DNA from 2 places in the Viridibacillus sp. KH_047 genome. Region 2 is predicted to be linked to the other one. Evidence: riboswitches for the same ligand, from Rfam matches in the RefSeq annotation. Region 2 holds a riboswitch; the other holds the start of a gene.
The links. Region 2 has a riboswitch for FMN ahead of AC3IS5_RS15110 (ECF transporter S component). Riboswitches for the same ligand answer to the same signal wherever they lie in the genome.

Region 1: it holds a riboswitch for FMN, as region 2 does, so the genes downstream of both, ribD (bifunctional diaminohydroxyphosphoribosylaminopyrimidine deaminase/5-amino-6-(5-phosphoribosylamino)uracil reductase RibD) here and AC3IS5_RS15110 (ECF transporter S component) in region 2, are expected to answer to the same signal.

Annotation. Positions count from the first base shown of each region.
Region 1 is NZ_CM174479.1:1,796,392-1,807,767, reverse strand. Features, by position in the region: gene ribH (6,7-dimethyl-8-ribityllumazine synthase) at 208-672, opposite strand; gene AC3IS5_RS09085 (bifunctional 3,4-dihydroxy-2-butanone-4-phosphate synthase/GTP cyclohydrolase II) at 686-1,876, opposite strand; gene ribE (riboflavin synthase) at 1,895-2,533, opposite strand; gene ribD (bifunctional diaminohydroxyphosphoribosylaminopyrimidine deaminase/5-amino-6-(5-phosphoribosylamino)uracil reductase RibD) at 2,537-3,622, opposite strand; FMN riboswitch at 3,757-3,890, opposite strand; FMN riboswitch at 4,016-4,149, opposite strand; FMN riboswitch at 4,296-4,428, opposite strand; gene AC3IS5_RS09070 (hypothetical protein) at 5,276-5,473, opposite strand; gene AC3IS5_RS09065 (methyltransferase domain-containing protein) at 5,695-6,450, shown strand; gene AC3IS5_RS09060 (LysR family transcriptional regulator) at 6,632-7,495, opposite strand; gene AC3IS5_RS09055 (hypothetical protein) at 7,587-8,444, opposite strand; gene AC3IS5_RS09050 (RNA polymerase sigma factor) at 8,428-8,949, opposite strand; gene AC3IS5_RS09045 (ABC transporter permease) at 9,143-10,249, opposite strand; gene AC3IS5_RS09040 (ABC transporter permease) at 10,246-11,376, opposite strand, start outside.
Region 2 is NZ_CM174479.1:3,052,515-3,063,890, forward strand. Features, by position in the region: gene AC3IS5_RS15060 (AbgT family transporter) at 1-352, opposite strand, end outside; gene AC3IS5_RS15065 (class I SAM-dependent methyltransferase) at 829-1,533, shown strand; gene AC3IS5_RS15070 (SRPBCC family protein) at 1,590-2,036, opposite strand; gene AC3IS5_RS15075 (C40 family peptidase) at 2,738-3,901, opposite strand; gene AC3IS5_RS15080 (metallophosphoesterase family protein) at 4,222-4,818, shown strand; gene AC3IS5_RS15085 (alpha/beta hydrolase) at 4,856-5,608, opposite strand; gene AC3IS5_RS15090 (LysR family transcriptional regulator) at 5,914-6,819, shown strand; gene AC3IS5_RS15095 (hypothetical protein) at 6,879-7,187, opposite strand; gene trhO (oxygen-dependent tRNA uridine(34) hydroxylase TrhO) at 7,283-8,245, opposite strand; gene AC3IS5_RS15105 (hypothetical protein) at 8,735-9,154, opposite strand; gene AC3IS5_RS15110 (ECF transporter S component) at 9,365-9,946, opposite strand; FMN riboswitch at 10,106-10,243, opposite strand; gene AC3IS5_RS15115 (ATP-binding protein) at 10,333-11,376, opposite strand, start outside.

The DNA.
Region 1 (11,376 bases), 1.3 Mb from region 2:
TTAACTTTTTTCAGTTTTTTTAAAAATTTTAATAGATTATTAAATCAATAGAAATGAAAGCAAAATAAAAAAATGTACACCACTAAATTGAATTTAGTAATGTACATTTTGAAAATATGTGCAACATTATAAACAAGTTGTGAAGTAATAAACTATTATGTACATTTACTTGTCTTTAATATTACAGAGTATAGAAGTGCTTCATTTTTAAAATAGACGCTTTAAATTAGCCATCTCTATCGCGGCAACTGCTGAATCATAGCCTTTATTGCCTGATTTCGTGCCTGATCGTTCGATTGCTTGTTCAATATTTTCTGTTGTGACTATACCGAAAATGACGGGTACATTTGTATTTAACGAAACATTGGCAATTCCTTTTGCTGCTTCATTGCACACATAATCATAATGTGAAGTGGAGCCACGAATGACCGTCCCCAAACCTATTACGGCATCATAGTCACCTTTCTCTACCATTTGTTTCGCGATAAAGGGCACTTCAAATGCACCAGGAACCCATGCAACATCAATATTGTCTTCTGAAACGCCATGTCGTACTAAGCCGTCCATTGCGCCACCTAGTAATTTACCTGTGATAAACTCATTGAACCGACCTACTACAATACCAATTTTCAAATCTGTTCCAATTAATTGTGCTTCAAATACTTTTCCCATTTTAAGATCCCCTTTACGAAATAAGATGATTCATCTTTTCTTTTTTAGTTTCTAAATAAAACGAATTGCTTGATACAGCATCAATTTCAATCGGCAATCTTTCAACAACTTCAATGCCGTATGCTTCTAGGCTTTGAACTTTATCCGGGTTGTTCGTTAATAAGCGGACTTTTGATATACCTAAATTTCTTAACATTTGAGCTGCTAATGCATAATCACGTGAATCTGCAGGAAAACCCAACTTTACATTGGCTTCAACTGTATCAAAGCCCTGCTCTTGTAACTCATAAGTACGTAGCTTATTAATCAAACCGATACCTCTACCTTCTTGCTGCATATACAACACAACACCTGCCCCTTCAGTCTCGATGACTTTTAAGGCCTGTTCTAATTGAGGGCCGCAATCACATCTTTCCGAATGAAAAATATCACCTGTTAAACAAGATGAGTGAACACGAACAATCGGAGCTTCTACAATGCTTACGTCCCCTTTAACAAGTGCCACATGTTCTAACTTGTCGATGTCGTTTTCATAGCCAATCAAATTGAAATGGCCATAGCTTGTCGGAAGTTGCACATTAGCTGCTCTAGTAACTATCTCTTCATGGTTGTAACGGTATTGAATTAAACTCTCAATCGTAATCATTTTTAATTGATGTTTTTTGGCAAAGTCTATTAGTTCTTGTCCAGTTGACATTTTCCCGCTATCGCCCATTATTTCGCAGATGATGCCTGCTGGAATAGCGCCGCATGCTTTCGCCAAATCAACTGCCGCTTCTGTATGACCAGGTCTTTCTAAAACACCATTTTTTTTAGCAACTAACGGAAATACATGACCCGGTCTTTTAAAATCATCGGCTAATGCATTGGGATTCAATAAATGTTGAATCGTTTGCGAACGCTCAAATGCACTAATGCCCGTTTTTGCATTACAATAATCAATACTTACTGTAAATGCCGTTTGATGGTGATCCGTATTATTGGACACCATTGGATGTAAATTGAGCTCTTTTGCGATTTTTTCTGTGATTGGTGTACAAATTAGACCTCTTGCATGTGTTGCCATAAAGTTAATATTTTCTGGCGTTGCATATTCTGCAAGTGCTACTATATCCCCTTCATTTTCACGATTTTCATCATCAACGACGATGATCATTTTACCTTCTTTTAAATCCTCTAACGCTTCTTCAATTGAGTGAAACATTGCTATACACCTCCCTTATTAATATCCGTTTTGCTGTAAAAAAGCCATTGTAATTGCTGAAGCACCGTCGTTATTCTGTAATTGATGAATAATATATTTGCCTAGCATATCCGTTTCGATATTCACTTGTTGTCCTGTTTCCTTAAGTGCGAAAATCGTTTCTTGATACGTATGTGGAATAAGTGATACAGTCAGTTTTTCAGGCTGTTTATCAAAGATCGTCAAGCTTGTTCCATCAATAGCTATGGAACCCCTTGGTATACAAAAATCACTCAGTTCTCTAGAGATAGCGATGTCAATGTAAACTGCATTTGCTTGCTTTGTTTTTCTAACAATGGTTCCTGTCCCATCAACATGGCCAGAAACGAAGTGACCGCCAAATCGCCCATTTGCTCCCATTGCTCTTTCTAAATTCACCAAGTGCCCTACTTTTAAAGAGTGAATTGTTGTCGCTTTGACCGTTTCTGGCATGACATCTAAACTGAATTTGTGATGGGTAAAATGCGAAATGGTTAGGCATACCCCATTTACTGCTACACTATCGCCAAGTTTCATATCCGACATGATGTCATGAGCTTCAATAGTAACTTTCATACTCTCTGCACCTTTTTTCAGCTCTGTTATTTTTCCTTTTGCCTCAATAATTCCTGTGAACATACGCTATACCCCCACTCCCGAAATCACTTTAATTACATCACCAATTCGATCCACTTGCTGCAGTTTTAGTGGGACAGCCTCAGTCATGCTATTTACGTCTAAATCTTCCAACATTCCAATTCCATCATGGTCACCTACTATTTTTGGTGCTATGTAAGTAATCATTTCATTGACTAGGACCGAATTGATAAAGTTTGTATTTATACGCTGCCCCCCTTCCACATAAAGCGTGACGATATTTCGCATTGCCAGCTCTTGAAGGACATCCTGGATTGCGAGTGTTTTTGTTTTAAGTTGGATTACTTGTACATTGGCTTGTGCAAAGCTTGTGATTTGATCAGAAGTAACTTCACACCCAACGATTATCCATGTCTGTGTTGTTTGATCGGTGACAACCTTAGCATTTATAGGGGTTCTTAAATGCGTATCCAAAATAATTCGAATCGGTTGCTTTTTACTTTCTGCAAATCGATTTGTTAGTAATGGGTCATCTTTTAACACCGTCCCAACACCAACTAAGATCGCATCCGTTCGCGCTCTTTTGCGATGAACATCCTCCTGCACTTCTTTACCTGTGATACTTTCATTTCGACCATGAACTGTCGCAATCTTGCCATCTAATGTAATAGCTTGCTTTAATGTGACAAAAGGCAATCTCTCTTTCATAAAATACAAATAAGCTTTATTTAAATTTACAGCCTCGGCTTCACAAAGACCCACTTCCACCTCAATGCCAGCATCCTTTAGTTTTACTAAACCAGTACCAGCTACTAAGGGATTTGAATCGAGTGTTGCAATCACTACTTTTTTTATACCCGCATTCAAAATGGCCATCGTACACGGCGGTGTTTTACCAAAATGATTACAAGGCTCTAATGTGACATACATCGTGCTGCCAACTGCATTTTCTCCAGCCATGTTGAGTGCATGTACCTCCGCATGCGGAGAACCTGCTCTAAGATGAGCTCCAAAACCGACTACATCACCATCTTTTACAATGACCGCTCCTACTAAAGGGTTCGGCGAAGTTTGCCCCTCACCTACTGCTGCTAATTTCAACGCTAATTCCATAAAATACTCGTCATGCATTGTGATAAACCTCCCTTTTTGAAAAATAAAAAACTCTCTAATTAAATTAGGGAGTTTGGGAGAGTTTTAGATAAACGCATCGCTAAATAAACCTAATGAAATACTATTTTTCAAAAGGAATTGCGTGTAATCTAGTTGTCCTTCTCCCATCCAGACTATACTGTCGGCTTTGGATTCGCACCAAATCCTGCTCTTATCAAGCTCACGGGCTTAGAAGATTCACTTCATCACCGTCGATTGGGAATTTCACCCGACCCCGAAGGACGTACTTATTTAGTTTTTCCATCAAAAAAACTCCATAGATTTCTACGGAGTTTGATAGGAGTTATGTAAAATATCATAAGCAAATAAACCTATTAAAATACTAGATTTTTATAAGACCATGATATTCTCTACATCCTTCTCCCATCCAGACTATACTGTCGGCTTTGGACTCACACCAAATCCTGCTCTTATCAAGCTCACGGGCTTAGAAGCTTTACTTCATCACCGTCGATTGGGAATTTCACCCGACCCCGAAGGATATTTCATATGAAATTGACTACAATACAATTAAGTTTTAGGCATCAAAAAAACCCCATAGAACACTACGGAGTTTGATAGGAGACATAAATTATCAATGCGAAATAATCCTATTAAATCTACATAAATTTAATAAGACCTTGATATTCTCTACATCCTTCTCCCATCCAGACTATACTGTCGGCTTTGGATTCGCACCAAATCCTGCCTAAAAAGGCTCACGGGCTTAAAAGTTTTACTTTATCACCGTCGATTGGGAATTTCACCCGACCCCGAAGGATTATTATATTGTATGTAAATACCATAGCACTTTACTTATTTAAAAACTAGAGGTTTTTTTTATTTCTATAGGATTGACCGAGAACTTACTAAAAAGAAATTTGTCCTAAAAGCTTGATGTACCGGTCTATATTGGCCTGTTACATGTCACGGGAAAATGTCATTTTATTTATTTAACAACACCAATTCACTGTATAGTTAGGGTAATAATACAAAAACCAAGAATAAAAACTATGGATATAAAAGTGATAAAACTCCATTTTTTCATTTCTAATTTCGGCCTAATTATACTGTTTAAATTAATGCAAGCAGGAATATAAATAGCCGTAGCAATGATAGAAATAATTAAAAAGACACCTAATAAACCATCATCAAAAGTAGAGTCTACACTCAACCCGAAAGAATGCGAAGCGTACATTATTGTCATGAACCATAATAGACCTATAAAAAAAGATAAATAGCCGAGAAATAAGTTAACTATTACGGAAATAGAACGGTATCCTATTCTCATTATATCCTCCTTTTTATTATTAAAATTATGCTTTAAAAACCTCATCACATTGTTTTCAGTCGCCGTGCACATACTATTGAAAATAACCTTAAACTATTATATAGATCGTTCTAATATTTTATGTATATGACACAATGATATCGAATAATTACTATCATTTTTCCATGAATAACACTCTCAATTTTACTTTAGCATTCCTCTTTTACTGCAGGAACATCCAATTTCATAACAGTTAAGTTATCTGTTCTCATACTAAAATTTAAACATGCCTAATAAAAAAGCACTACATAATAAAACAACTTAATATCGTTTTATATGTAGCACTCCTCTATTCAAGTTACTTATTCGTTTATTCTTCTAGCATTATTTTTATTATTCGGCTTTTGTTTATCTTCATGATTATGTTGTTTATGTGCTTCATCATTTTGTCCAACTGAATCAAAGTCATCTGGACTCAAATCAAACCCATAACCAAATTCTTCACGACCTAAGTCATTATTCTTTTTCGCTTTATTCTTTTCTTGATTGTTATTCGCCATTTATAATCACCTCCATCCACTATAATTTGTTCAATTTCGTTTGAATTATTCTTAGTATTTATTCAGTAAACCTGACTTGATATAAACTGGTTAAAAGTAATGATTGAAATGGCTCCGTATTCACAATTTAATTCCAAATCGTTATTAAAAATCGACTTTTTAATTATTTCTATATCGTTCCAGTTAGCAGTATAGTTTTCTTAAGAAAAGGAGTGAGCAGAATGAATAGTACTTGGAATGCAACTTTATATGATACGAAGCATCAATTTGTTTCAAAATATGGTGAAGGATTAGTTTCGTTTCTAAATCCAAAAGAAGGAGAGCAGATTTTAGATGTCGGTTGTGGTACTGGTGATTTAGCTGCACAAATTGCTGAATCAGGGGCAAAAGTCATTGGGATTGATCAGTCAGCATCAATGATTGAACAAGCAAGCCAAAAATTTGGGCATATTCCCTTCCACGTCGAAGATGCGCAACACCTTAGTTATTCAAACCAGTTTGATGCCGTTTTTTCTAATGCTGCTTTGCATTGGATGAAATCTCAAGAAAAGGCCGTTGCAAGTATTTATGCAGCGTTAAAAGATGGTGGTCGTTTTGTCGCAGAATTGGGTGGGAAAGGTAATATTCAATCTATTGTGGAAGCAATTCAACAATCATTTCGTGAATTAGGTTATGAATACAAAGCAGAAAAGTTCCCGTGGTATTTTCCAAGCGTGGCAGAGTATGTTGCATTATTAGATGAACATGGCTTTAATGTGCACTATGTAGAATTATATAATCGTCCTACTGAATTATCTGGGGAAGATGGTATTTTAAACTGGTTGAATATGTTTAGTGACAGTCTACTCGAGCATTTGACCAAAATTGAAAAAGAAAAAGTTATTAAACGAACTGAAGCACATTTAAAAACCACTCTGTATCAAGATGGAAAGTGGATTGCGGATTATTATCGTCTTCGTGTATTGGCTACAAAATAAAGAGAGTCGCCCATTTGGAAATTGGTGGAGTGGAGAATACACTACAAGAAGAGTATAGAACGACAGACATCTTTTCTGAGATTCTAAAAGAGCTAATCGACAATAAATAAGAGCCTATTTTCGATATACAAAACAGGGATAGATAAAGCCAGATATACTCGCTTTATCTATCCCTCTATTTTTAAGTTCCATAAATAGATTTGCATAATTCGTAAAGATATTCTGTCTCCGCTGAGCTATGTGTTGAGATAAAATACGTTTTAGACGTACAGTTATTAAGTATATTTGTCGCTAATAATGCTAGCCTGTTTTCTTCTAGCTCTTTGCGCACTACACTTTTCGGTAAAAATGCTACACCTATTCCTTCTAGTATCATTTGTTTGATAGCCTCAGTTTGATTCACCTTCATATTAGTTGTATGAGTAAAATGTTGTTGCAACTGACGATTAACCTCATCCCAATAAGGAGCATATTCATGAGTCAATACTTTTTCTTGTCGTATTATTTCTACCATATCCATACTTTCCAAATGTTTTGGACCAACACAAACAATTGGCTCATCAATTAAACATTGAACGCAAAAAGCAGGATTTACAGGCTCAATCTTTGACAAACCTACATGTGATTGTCCTGATTGAATACTGTTTGCAATCTCATTGGATTTAATGATTTCTACACGCACACTTACATGTGGCATTTGTTTCGAAAATTGTTTTAAAATAGATGGCAACAGAGAATTGGCAATTTGAGGTGCCACTGCTATCGTCAGCTCCCTATCAAAACCTTCTACATATTGCTGAAAACGATGGATCCCCGCCTCATAAGTGTTAATAATTTCCTGGGCAATAGGTAAAAACATTTCACCATTTTGATTTAAGCGAATGGATTTATTTTGCCTAACAAACAACTGTATATTTAACGTTTTCTCTAAGCTTTGAATATGCTTAGTCACAGCCGGTTGTGAGATAAATAGTTCTTCAGAAGCAAGACGTAAATTTTCATGTTTTGCAGCTTTAATAAATGATTTTAACCATTGAGTCTCCACGATGTTCTCCTCTTATTTCATTTTATTTTCAGTTTCTTGTTCTATATCTCAGCTTCGGGAGAGCAACTAAATTAGCTGCATCAATTATCCTTCATTCCTCTTTTGGTTTAATAACTTTCCCTATCTCATTCTTTTCTTTATCAAGAATTATAATTTCATAATTTACATCTTGAATCATCATTTTTGTTCTTTCTTCTTGAAGATACTTCTCTAGTGCTATCTCAATTTCCTTTATTATGATCATTGTATTTTCATTTTTTTTAAGTCCTGTTCGTATTTCAATGTATGTTATATCTTTCTTTTCTTTATAACTAATACCTTTCACTTTAAAAGCAGATCTTCCAACTAAAGATTCTTGAATATTACTGACTACTATTGGCCATTTTGGTGTATCGGATGTGATTTTTTTAATGATTGGCTTAACTTGATGAGGAGATTCCTTTACTTGTTTCTTAGAATTTTTATATTTAGTAATGTTTAATTGATAATCGTCAATTCCTTCGTCAGCTAAAAGTTGTTTGATTTCAGGTAAAAGTTTTGCTTTCATGTCATCTAAACTTTCTTGATTTGGTATAAGCGAGATATCAATGCTAAATGGAGTTGCAGAAGTGCCGACATTTTGCCACTGATAGCCCTCTTTTTCTATAACCTTTTGTATTTTTATTGATAATTTCGAGTCAATATCATTTTTGATTTCAATGGGTACTAACTTTGCTATAAATCCAGCCATTGTATGAGAGTAAAATGGAGAGGTTGCAAACAACAGTAGTATTAATAAGGTAGCACTAACAACCCATTTGTTCTTTCTCTTTGGGACATACATCTCTTTTTTAATAGCTTTTACAATTAGGTTTTTTTGTTCTTGGTGATGGTTTGGATGAAGTTTCATATTCTCATCAAAAGATTTTAAAGCATCATCAAATCTCTTAGAATCAGTTGATTTTTTCATATTCAAACCCTCCTTCAAGTAACTGTTTTTTTAGTTCCGCTAAACCCCTTTGTAAATTGGTTTTCACTTTACTTTCCGTCCAGCCTAATACTTCTGCAGTTTCTTTCGTCGAGAACCCTTTAATTTTCCGTAATAACACAACTTGCCGAAATTTTAATTTTAATGATTGTATAGCTTCATATATCATCATTTCATCCTCATTTAACTGAACAAGTTGCTCTGGTAATGGTTGTACGTCTCTATCATTTAAAGTAAGTTCTATAAAATACTTTAAGACATTCTTTTTCCTCATATGATCAATCGTCGTATTTTGAGCAATTGAAAAGATCCACGTTTTCAAACTAGCTTCGTTTTTAAAGGAGTCATAACCTCTATATGCTTTGATAAAAGTTTCTTGTACTATGTCTTCTGCTTGGTGGAAATCTTTAATAGTCATATATACATATGTAAAAATCGAAGTGCCAAAATCATCATACCAACTGGAGACGAGTTGATTTGAATTCATTTAAGACCATCTCCTTTCATCTATTTCTAAATCATTAGACGTAAAAAGAATATATCGGTCGCATTTTATAAAACATTCTTTTACTAAAAGACCAATTATTTAATTATAACTGATAAATTACTTCCCTAGTTTGAGAAAATCGAAAGATAAAAAGGGTACTCACATATAAAATGTAAGCACCCTTTTCAAAAGATTAAATTTGTTCCTTTTTCTCTAACACATTTATCCCTATGCCCATGAAGATGATTGTCATGAACATTAATATACTAAATGGAAATAGTAAATCTGTTATGGAACTACTGTTAACTGTGACGCCATTTAATAAATCCATTCCGTACTTTATTGGTGAAATTTTTGATAATGCTAACATTATTTTCGATGTTACAATTTCAAGTGGCCAGTATGATCCACCAAGCATAGCAAGTGGAACTGCCAGTACCGTCATAAAGGCATTAAATTTACCAGGTGTATTTGCAATTGCAGCTATGAATATGGAAAGTGACACAATACAAAGTACATATGGAATGACAACAATTAAGCTCTTCCAGTAGCCACCATAGAAATCGACGCCGACAGCGAAATAGAATATAGAAAGTACGAGGGTAATTTGCAAGTATCCAAGCAAGAAACTATAAGTTAAATTCGCTAGATAGGCTTTCCATTTTGGAATTGCTGACACCGTTACCCTTTCCCAAATCCTATCTCTACGTTCCATAACGATATGATTGACTCCACTTGCAATCGTATAAATAACCATGAATAGTGTAAAACCAAATAAGCTATGCAGCTTCTGATCAAACTTTAACGCATTTTCATTTCCCAAGTTTTTATAGCCAATTTTAAAACTTGGATCATCTTGAATTTTCTCAATTTTACTTGTTATTTGCTCTTTTTGTTCATCTGGAGATGATTGAATAATCGCATGCTTTAATAATATTTGGCTATAAATCGTATTCAACTCATTCCCCAACATCGGAGCATTCATAAAATCTGGTGCTACGATTAATTTATAACCTTCATCTTTTAAAGAAATTGCCACATCAACTTTGCCATCTTTGACTTGCTTAACTGCCTCATCCTCTTCATACATTGTGAAATCATATTGCGATAGTTTTTTTAACTCTTTCATCATTTCCGAATTCTGTTCGTTATTTAGTGTAGAAAATAAAGCAATAGGCTCCTTCGTTTCTTGACCAAGTCCCATAAAATAAGTAAATATACAAATGATGATAGTTGTTACAATATAAGCAGCTGGTTTTCTTCTAAATAATAAAAATTTCGTTTTTAAAATATTCATCATGATATGCCACCTCTTCTAGGAAAGAGTACAAACGCTATAACTAGGAGACCTATGCCTAACATACTTAAGTTAAAGACTAGATCGTGAATCTCAAGAAACGTCGCATTTTGTTGCAGTTTCAAATAAGCTTCAAGTGCTGCTCCATTCGGTGTCCATTTTCCAAGTGATGATAAAAATGACGATAGCTCACTTACTGGAATGAAACTCCCTCCTACTAAGGCAAGAATAGATATTATTGCAGCTGAAAATATATTTGAAGCTCCCGATGAATTGTTTCTATAATTTATCGCTGACAATAATGCTGCTAAAGCTCCTACAACAACAGCCAGAAGAAATGTAATTAGTACATATAATCCGAACTGTTCAAATTGAATATCAAACATAAAATGTGAAACTGTAAACAAAATAGTCATCTGAATCATCGCTAATAGAATAGTTGATACAATGATGCTACCTAAATAAGTTAATGGATGAATTCTTGCTAAGATAATCCGGTCGAAAATATTCATATTTTTTTCTAAAAATGCCAAACTTGCTATAGTACTAGCCATATATAAGATGAACATGACACTCATACTAAATGTATAATAAATTTTTGATGAGATACTCTTTTGGTTGTCTATTGTTTCAATATCAGACGCTACTACAATTTTAGGAATCGTTACTGCAGTATCTAAGTTACTAGAACTACTCAAATGTGATAGTAAAGAATATTGTTGTTGGAAATAATCGAGCATGCTCTTAGTAATCGATGAAGTAACAGGCTGGTCTTCATCTAAATAGACATTTAATGAAGGTTTACTTCCTGATAAAAAAACGGACGATAAATACTCATCAGTGAAATTCTTTGGAACGTCGATAATTACATCATAGTTACCACTTTTTCTTGCCTTTTTAAGTTCATTCGCATTTAGTTTTTTTACTGTTACAAATTTCTTCATTTCTTCATTTCCCGTTAATTGATCGAGCAACAAAGTTACTGGAAGCATTTGTTTTATATTTCCCTTCAGCTTATCATCAATTGGCATGTTTTCATTTGCCTTTTTTAGAAAGGATTCGAACTGTGCTTCTTCATCATCATGTTGAATAACAGCTATATCCAAATCTAACGTGTCACTATTCCCATC
Region 2 (11,376 bases):
TTTTCATCAATGCGGCGATTAATCCTGATTGCTCTGCTAGACCAATACCGAGCATTGAAACTATAACCATTCCTAGAGGAGGAAATGATGTAAAGTTTGATTGCATTTCATTTAATATACGGATTAATCCTTCTTGGTTAAGTAAATTAATAACTGCAATTTTCTCATCTGTTCCGGGTTTCACAGCCGAAACATTGAACTTCGCCAATACCCATGACATTCCTAATATTAATAATGACATAATAGCAAAGAGTGTCACAGGATCGGGTAATTTATTTCCTGCTTTCTCTACTCCATCTAAAAATCGTTCAATTATCTTCTTTTTTGGCTTTTCGCTCATCGTTTTCGTCATCGGGAACCCCCTTTTCTGAATATTTAAATGATAATGAATAATTAATGATATTGATATAGTGTAAAATATGAAATTTACTTATTGTTTTTGGAGATTTCTACAAAAGGTTAATAAAATATACCTTCATTCATAATTTTGAACATCTAAATAAGAAATAGATAACAATAAATTGTGATTTTTTACTAATAAAATTAATGAAAATCCAAAATCATCTATTAACTTCCATCAAACTTGTGCATTTTAGGTCTTCCACTGAAATCCTAGGTGTTTCATAAACTCTTAATACCATTTCAATATTTTTCGATTAAGTAACATTTAAGAGCTTTTATGGCAGTTTAATTAGCTTGTATATATACTGTCTCCTTTTAATCACTCTAACATTACATACATACATAATTAATGTATTTGTAACCATAAAATTACTAATTAGTGATAAGCTAAATTAGCAACATAAATCAATAAAAAGGGGCGAAAGCATGGAGATTATTAATAATTATGAGGATTTAAAAAATATGTTAGATAGTTTACTACGCGAACCCGAACAATTTTGGGATGAGTTTTATTCAGATCGTGAAAAGAGGATTCCCTTTTTTGAAAACAAACCTGATGAAAACCTAGTCAGTTATTTTGACCGACAACTTTTAAACTCTGGAAATGCATTAGAGTTGGGATGTGGACCAGGTAGAAATGCAATATACCTAACTGAAAAAGGATATAAAGTAGATGCAGTAGACTTATCTATTGAATCGTTAAAATGGGCTAAGGACAGAACGATTGAAAAAAATATTACAATCAATTTTATAAATCAAAATATTTTCGATTTAAATATCAAAGATTCAGAATATGATCTAGTTTATGATTCAGGTTGTTTTCATCATATTGCACCACATAGGAGAATGGATTACATAGATTTAATTAAAAAATCGCTTAAGCATAACGGTTACTTTGCTATTTCCTGTTTTATCGAAGATGGACCAATAGGAGGTTCTAGTATTTCAGATTGGGAAGTGTATAGGATAAAAAGTTTACAAGGCGGTTTAGGATTTACAGAAGAAAAGCTAAGAAGGATTTTCCATGACTTTGAGTGTATTGAAGTACGAAATATGAAAGTTGCTGAATCAAATGAACCCGTTTTTGGTGTTGCTGGATTACTCACTGCTATCTTTCAGAAAAAGGTCTGAAATCAAAAAATAAAAAAGTCTCTCCTTTTAGAGAGACTTTTTGACGATTTTCGCTATTAAACTTGTACTAATCTGATCTTATTTGCTACACGCTCAGTTAGCATAGTTGTTGCTTTTGGTAATACCGCTTTGAATACTGGATTTAAAACGGGTGCAACTAAACCACCAGCGTTTACTTCTAAGAAACCGACCATTTCAGTTTTTTCTGCTTCTAATGCTGTCGCTTCAAAATATCCATTTCCTGTAAATTTATCTGTTAAACCAATGAGGTTAAATGTAATTTTAGTTGGTTCTATCCAATCAATAATATCTATTTGTACTTTTACAGTTTTTTTCAAGACACCGACATTTCCAGCAAATGTCCAAGTAGATTGACGATCATTAATGATTTCATGTTCTCTATATCCAGGCACAAGTGTTGCCCATTTCTCCATATTGCTTACAAAATCCCAAACTTCCGTCGCTGGCAATGGAATTTCTACTGCGTGTGATGCTGTTGCCATAATCGTTCACTACTTTCTCTATTCAATATTTACAATTACTAGTATAGCGAAAATCTCTCAAATAATCGACAAATTAATACATATCCAAAGTACTTTTTATCCTTATTTTTGATTAATAAGTAAAATAACATTATAGCTACAATAGCATATTTATAAGTTTTTCAACAATAAAATCCTCATCCTTCATGACTTAATACCTAAAAACTTAAATCGTCATCAAATATTAATTGACGATGAATTAACACACGATAGCCAATTGCCACCTAACACTATTTATCTTGAATCAAAAAGATAATGTTTTAATGTACTCCAATATAATATTTGCCTATTAATCTCTATAATCATTTCGCTGCTAGAATTCTATTCTCCCTAGTCATTTACCCTATTATTTTATAAATAAACCAAAAATCTCAACGTTTTGCGTCAAGGTCTTTTTTCAAGTGTAAAGGTTAAGTCAAAATCAATAAGAAACATAAAGCCCCATTGCCTGTTTGAAAACCGTCTTTCCACCCTTCCAAAAGTGTACATTTTGTAATTAAGTCGTATCCACACCTGGACTCATAATACCAAAAAGAGTCCTTGGATATGTAAGTACGATTAGTGAGGACTATTTTACATATCTAAATAAAAGAAAAATCGTTTTATTGTATTATTTTTCTAATAAAAAAGCTCTTTAATGATCTAAGAGCTTTTAGGCTTGTTTAATTTACACCCGAGACACGGCCAAATCCCACTAAATATTGGTTCCACCAATCTAAGGATTCAACAACGACACCGTTATTTTGTGCATCTAGCATTCTATTATTCCCTAAGTATATTCCAACGTGTGCAACGCCTGAACCGTAACTGAAGAATACTAAATCCCCAGCTTTCGCACTACTACGGTCAATTTTTTTAGTTGCTAAATATTGCTGTGCAGCTGTTCTTGGAAGTGAGTATCCTGCTTGCTTGAATGACCATTGTGTCAAACCTGAACAATCAAACCCTGAAGATGGATTGCTCCCACCCCATACGTAAGAAGTACCTAAATATTTACTAGCTTCTGCAATAGCAGCTGTTGCAGCTTGTGAACCTGAAACATTCGGTGCGGATTGATTTCCATCGTCTGGACTACCACCATTATTACCATTTCCAGCATTATTTCCATTATCAACATTACTATCATCGCTAACAAATTGTGTATTCTGAAGGTCTTTTAACTTCTGAGCTTCTTTTTCCTTTTCTTTCAACTCTTTTGCAATACGTTCTTCCTCTTTTTTAGAGGCAATTTGTTTTTTAAGCTCTAATGATTTTACTTTATTTTCAGCCTTTTTTGTTTCAAGTGCATTTTCTTCCTCTTGCATTTGTTGGAATTGTTTTTGCAATTTTGCTTTTGTTTTTTCTAAATCATCTTTTTGATCAGCCAATTTTTGTTTATCATCTTCTTGTTCTTCTAACAAGTTTTGATCTGCATCAATAATTGTTTTAACACTCATTGCTCTACTAACTAAATCTGTAATACTGTCAGAACCAAGCACTGCCTCTATGTATGGGCTAACTGTGCTATCATTTTTTTGATAGGCTTTAAGCCGATCATCGATAATTTCAGAACGATTTTCGATTCGCTTTTCAGTTTCTACAATAGATGCATTAACTTTTTTTAAGTCTTTTTGTGTTACTTTGTAGTCTTCCATCTTTTTTTGTAATTTCTTTTTTAAATCTTTAATCTCATTATCTAACTTTTTGATTTTCTTATCTATCTTAACTTTTTTTTGTGTCATTTCTTGTGATGTTGCTGCATCTGCTTGTAGAGGTTGCGCGATGTACATAAAACCGCTTGTTAACGCTAATGTCATAACCGCTGTGCGGCCCCATTTCGTATTCATCTTCAAACTTAGTCAACTCATTTCTCTAATCATTATTTCATACTCCAAATTTCTCACTCGTTTATTCTACCATGCCTTGTAAAAAATGGGCGCTGAATATCCTAACCTTAATAAAAGCGTAATTCGTGTCATGTTTTTGTAACAATTAGATAATTTTGTCACCTTAGTCGATACCCTACACATCTATTTAATAAATGCTTTATAAAGTGATTACATTTATCGACAAGTAGCTATACTGTTTTTAACTATTAATGGTTATTTTACCGAGAATTTGATGTATGCTATTATTTCTAATATATTTTGAAAGGATGATTACCTAAATGAAGTATGCATTGATTGGAGATTTGCACTCGTGTTTTGAAGATACTAACGCAGTTTTAAAACATATAAATGAAACGGCTGAAGATGCCACAATCATTGGTTTAGGTGATTTATTTGAATGTAAAATAGGAAAAAAAAGAGCAAAAAACATTAGGGGTCTAGCATTTGAAGACGCTGCTGAGCATTCAGAGCACTTTAGCAATTTGTTACAGTTTCCTTCTGTACGAGGAAATCAGGAAGAACGTATTATGCAAGTAACGGGACTTCACACTTTCCAAGAGCTTCCAGAGACACTTAATATCGATGGTGCACACATTATACATGGACATCAATTTAAGTGGTCGTTAGATTGGAAGCCCCTGTTTACAGAAGCTAAACAATCCGTCTTCTTTTTTGGTCATAGCCATGATTCCGCATTTTATAAAAAAGGGAAAAGAAAATCGTTTACTTATGGTAAACCTATTCAATTGAAAGAAAAAAAATATGGTGTTAATGTTGGTGCTGTAATAGAGTCCAGAGAATGGTGTTTATATGATTCAACAGCACGAACTGTTACATTTATGAAGGCACAACAAATGAAAAAGCACTCAAGTTAGTATATTAACTTGGGTGCTTCTCTTATGCCAGAAATTATTAGTTAGCGATTGACCAATCAATTTGATCAAGGAAATCCGTTACATCTTCACACACTTTATCGCGTTCTTTACCTGTTGTAATGATGTGCCCAGATTCTTTATACCAGATGATATCTTTTTCTTCTGCATCAACTTGTTCATAGATAAATGGTGCACTTTCCTGGTAAATCGGTGCATCTAAAGCACCTTGCATAACTAATGTCGGTGCTGTGATTTCATGTAAGTCTTCACAAGTTTCTTCTGTGATTTTTTGAATATCATTTAATGAGCCTTTTGGAGTTGCTTTTAAACTTTCAAGTTCAGCAATGATTTGTTCTCTTGTTTTTCCTTCAAATGATTTATATATTTTAGCATAGTCATATAGACGATCAAAAAGCCCATCAGTATTTTCACGTTTGATTGGTGCGCACATTGATACTACGCCTTTTACAGGGAACTCTTCACCTACGCGTAATGAGAATACTGCACCAAGCGAAATTCCAACTACTGCAATTTCTTCGTATCCCTGGTCTTTTAAATGGTTATAGCCTGCAACAACATCATTCCACCAGTCTTCAGGACCTGTCTCAAGCAATTCTTCAGGTGATCCACCATGTCCTTTATACATTGGTGCATGAACTGTATATCCTCGATCTTGCAAATGTTTTCCTAATCTCTTTACATCCTTTGTACTTCCTGTAAAGCCATGAAGTAATAATACTGCTTTACTTCCTCCTTCAAGTGTAAAAGATTTAGGTGCGACTAGTTTCATTTTGACTATCTCCTTTGTAATCGACAAGTAATTAATTTCTGGCTTTCGCCATTCCGTTTATGTAAAACATACTTAATTTAATTTTCTTTTAAAAATTCTTTAAGACATTAGAAATGTTTGCATTTCTATGTAAAGACTGATTTCTTCAACAAAATATCCCCTTAAAAATGTCAATATTTTTGTTGTGTCTATTTTATGTCTACCTCATATTAACATTGACGATTAATAATGTATAATTTATAATTCTTATCATTATCATGCATAAAAGGTATCAATTGATTTATTATAAAAAAGGTGGTCTATTTATGGAATGGCAACAACTCGAATACTTCCAAAAACTAGCTAATATCCAACATATGACCCGTGCAGCTGAGCTTTTATCTATATCACAACCTGCACTTAGTCGCTCAATCGCACGTCTTGAAGATGAGTTAGGAGTACCATTATTTGAAAGACAAGGACGTTCTATTATTTTAAATCGTTACGGTGCTATGTTTTTAAAACGTGTAAATAATATTATGCAGGAATATCAGGATGGCTTACATGAAATTCAAGAGCTCGTCGACCCTAATCAAGGTGAAGTTTCACTAGGCTTCTTACATACACTAGGTACAAATGTAGTACCTGATTTAATACGTCTATTCCGCAAAGAATTCCCTGATATCCATTTTCAACTTATTCAAAATCATACACATACACAATTGAAGCAATTAAAATCAGGTGAGCTTGATCTGTCCTTACTAGCAGCGATGGAAGTCGAAAAACCTATTCAATGGACTGAATTATGGCGAGATGAGTTGTATCTGATTGTGCCGATTTATCATCCACTAGCTATGAAAAAGAGTATTACACTTAAAGAACTAGCTGATGAATCATTTATTTTGTTAAAAAAAGGGTACGCTTTACGCATTACGGTTGATGAAATTTTCGAGAAGGTCGGGATTACACCTAAAATCACCTTTGTAGGTGATGAGGTAGGGACTGTTGCAGGGTTTGTTGCAAATGGACTTGGCTTTTCATTGTTACCGGACGGTGAGGAAATTAATCCTAGGAAAATCGCTAAAATTCATATCAGTGATGTGAAATGTGAACGTATTATTGGCATGGCCTGGGCAGAGGGGCGCTATTTATCTCCTGCAGCAAAGCAATTTCAAAAATTCATACTCGATTTCTTTGAGGTACGAAAAAAAGCAGTAAAAGAGCATAAATAGGCTCTTTTGCTGCTTTTACTTTGGTATAAAAATAGATTCAACTTCAATAATCTCTATTATTATATTAACTCAACTATTAGTTCTACTATTTCTCCTTCATGTTCTTCTAATAATTCCAAGATATCTTGATCCTCTATATAAAAATCATTGGCAAATTTATTGCCACCATAACCATCTTTCCCTTCAAAATAGAAGATTTCAGCTGTACCTCTATATTCTTGTGATTGAGACTTTTGCAGATGTAGGTTCATTTGAACGTCTTCCCCATCAAAATCAATAAAGTATTTTGCAAGCGCAGTTTTATCTATGTAAAGGATATTCGGTCCTTTCATTTTTTGAATAATAATTGTTCCTTTTAAAGTCGACATCTTAAATTCCTTTCTGCTTCCTTGGCATATTAAACGGATAAAAGGCTGCCATTGTATGGGAGATCCCCACATTTGGCAGCCTTCTATAAATTTGTTTAAGCGAATACTTCGCCGATTTTTGCTAAACGTTCTTTTACTTCTACCTCAGTTAAACCATTACGAGGGATATAGCGGTTACGAGGATGTACACGGCATTCATGAGTACAGCCACCTAAATGCTTATCTTCATTTTCTTTTGAAGCGATAATTTGCTTGTTACATTCAGGGTTTGAACAATTAATATAACGTTCACAAGGTTCGCCATCAAAATGATCACGACCTACGATTACATGCTCAACTTGATTCACGGGAACAGTTAAACGCTCGTCGAAAACGTAACATTGACCGTCCCAAAGCTGACCTTTAGCTACAGGGTCTTTTCCGTAAGTAACGATACCACCGTGTAATTGACTCACATCTTCAAAACCTTCACGTTTTAACCAACCTGAGAATTTCTCACAACGGATACCACCAGTACAGTAAGTTAAAATTTGCTTACCTTCTAGTAGTTCTTTATTGTCGCGAATCCAGTCTGGTAAATCGCGGAACGTTTCGATATCTGGGCGAATCGCACCTTTGAAGTGGCCTACATCAAATTCGTACGTATTACGTGCATCAACGATTACTGTATTCTCTTCTTGCATCTTCTCTAAGAATTCTGCAGGCTCTAAATAATTACCTGTAATTTCATGTGGGTTAACATCGTCTTCTAGGCTTAAATTTACAAGCTCAGGTCTTGGACGTACATGCATTTTCTTGAAAGCATGTTGTTCTGATTCATCAATTTTGAAAACGATACCGTCAAAGCGAGGATCAGCTTTCATATGAGCCATATAAGCATCTGTTTGTTCCACATTTCCTGAGACTGTTCCGTTAATACCTTCTGAAGCGACTAAAATACGACCTTTTAACTCAATTGATTTACAGTATGCTAAATGCTCTGCAGCAAATGCTTCTGGGTCTTTAATCGTTGTGTAAAAATAATAAAGTAAAACGCGGTAATTCAATGTTGTTTCCACCTATCGTGTATATTTGCAAGATATAGTTATAGGGTTTTAATGTATAGCATTATTCTTGCATTTGTTGTTTTATAGTACTTTTCAAAAAAAAGCACTTTTATCATTATACATCATTATTTCATTTTATGCTGTGGGAACAATTGAAGAAATCACATTGGATTAGATAATAATTAATTTCAAATCATTAAACAAAAGTTCTGCTACAGTTTTTCATCATATAATTTATTTTCTTTGTCCTTTAGAATTTAAATTTTTTACGTTCTTTCATTATTAGTTTACATGGTATTCACCATACTATTCCTTATCTTTATGCACTGTATTCATAGCATGATTTGATCATTCGTCTTTACTTTTATAAGCCTTTTATCTGCTAAAATTTCTACCATTACAGCATTATCTATATAATTACATCGGCTTTCTTTTTTACAATTTATTATTATCATAAAAAAGCAATGAGGTACAGGACCCCATTGCTAATTGATATTACATTCAAATATTCTGCTCTTCATAAGAATATTGCGTCAAACGAATAGCGACTTTACGTAACATTAAATCTACGAAAAAGAAAACGCTCCCTAAAATAAAGCCAGCAGTAGCAGCTGTTATTATTTGAAGATACCAAACTCCACCTTGTGAGTAATAAGCAAATGTAATCGGAATGACTATACCTGTTCCGAAAGCCATATGCAATAACAGCGAGTAACCTCTCACATTCATTTTACGTTCCGCTATTCTATCTGCTATATATGAAGCCAATAAACCGTACGTAAATATAATCGGAACAACATATACGGTTAATGCAAATGCACTGTGTAGAAAATGTTCATCTGCTTGCATAAATAAAAAAGGTATTATAAAGAAGGAAATAATCGATGTAAAAAAAGCGCTTAATAGTTTTCTTTCAGCCATTCACATACATCCTTTCTTTTCTTGGAAGTTGGTAACGATATATCGAAGATAATATATAACATCGTAAAACCTTAAGTTATGCATTCTCGTTTATTCACCATTTTACTACTTAATGTACTGAATATTCTTTTATTAACAGTATTATACAATCATTCATCTTTTTATACAATTATAAAAGCCGATGTTTTATTACAAACATCGGCTGAAGCTTTAATTTAAATAATGCATCCTTTGTTTTTCAATCCATTTTTTCATGCTATTAAACAATATCATGAATATTATCATAACGATGATTCCTTTTATAATATTAAAAGGTAATACACCAAGTACAATCATTTTGGTTAATGCTGTTCCAGTTGTAGCTGGAACATTTAAAAAGTACGTATACATAGGTAAGAATAGCAGATAGTTCAGTACACTCATACCTACTGCCATTGTTAAGGTGCCAACGACAAATCCAGTAGTTAAGCCTTTCGTACTTGAAAGACGTTTATAGACAAAATATACTGGCATGATAAATAATACGCCTGTTGTAAAGTTTGCAATATGACCAACTGGCATACCTGTTGGACTCCCTGAGAAAATCCAATCTAACACATTCTTAAATAACTCTACTAGAATACCTGCTAGAGGCCCCATTGTGATTGCTGCGATTAAGGCTGGCACATCACTAAAGTCCACTTCCAAAAATGCCGGAAACGGTGGTAGTGGGAAGTTAAATAGCATTAATACAAAAGAAATACTACTTAACATTGCAATTGCAATCCTCTTCTGCAATTTCATGTTCTTCATAATACTTTTCTCTCCTTTTGTAGATCCACTTCAAAAAGAGGAAAGGTATAGTCGTTGCTATGCAAAAAAATACCCTTAAGCACATAGTGTACTTAAGGGAGAATTTAGGCATAGTCAAATAAGCGTCTTATTGATACTCAAATTGAAAGACGACCGTACCTTCACCTTCTCCCATCCAGACTATACTGTCGGCTTTGGAATTTAACCAAATCCTGCCTTGCGGCTCGCGGGCTTAAGAGTATTGCTTAGTTCTCTAATACCGCCGATCGGGAATTTCACCCTGCCCCGAAGATGAACCATAATTTAATTGTAATACACTATAACTATATGCAAAAAAAAACGAATTGTAAAGTCTTCTAACTTACAATTCGTTTTTTGATATTAATTTACATTTTATCAATTGGTAAATAGAATGTGAATGTAGTTCCTTTATCAACTTCACTTTCCACTGTAATTCTACCCTTATGTGCTTCAACAATATTTTTGGCAATGGCCAGACCTAGACCAGTACCACCCTTACCACGTGTTCTTGCTTTATCAGCTTTATAGAAACGCTCAAATACATAATGCAGATCGTCTGCTGGTATCCCTGCACCATTATCTTTTACTTGAATGCGTGCAAAGGATAGCTGACGATCTACAATAACTTCTACGCTTCCTTCGACTGGTGTATGGCGTATGGCATTGTCAATTAAGTTTGTTAATACTTGTTCTATACGGTCTTCATCCATTTCTAAGTGATGTGTATCTTCAATAGTTGTATTAAATGTCAGATTTACTCGTTTCTCTCTTGCTACTTGAACAAATTTTTGTGTAATTCTTTCAATAACAAGTGATATTGGAACAGAATCTTTATATAAGCGCATATGCCCTGATTCCATACGAGCTAAGTCAAGCAAGTCTGTGACTAAACGACCCATTCGTTGCGACTCATCATAGATGATTTTAATCATTTCTTTACGTTCTTCTTCACTTGATACGACCTCATCCATAATAGCTTCACTATAGCCTTGAAGCATGGCTATTGGAGTTCGTAATTCATGTGAGACATTCGCTATAAAATCTGAACGTAATTTATCTAAACGATGCTCTTCCGTTTTATCTCTTAACACAGCTACAGCACCGCGTACAGAATTTCCGCTATATAACGGGCTAATTGAAATCGCATAATAGGACCTTTCAATTTCGAGCTCAACTTCCAGCTCTTCTTCCAAATCTAAAACGTGGTCAAGCATATGGTAAATCTCAGCTGGAATAGGTTTATCACTATTGGCACTATTATTGATAAACCATTTTTGTAGTAAAAGTTCCGCAGGTGGATTGCTGACCAATATGGTACGATCTCGATTAAACGTAATTACAGCGTCTGTCATCGATGTTAATATACTTGATAGCTGTTCTTTCTCTTGGTTAATTACTTCTAAGTGGTG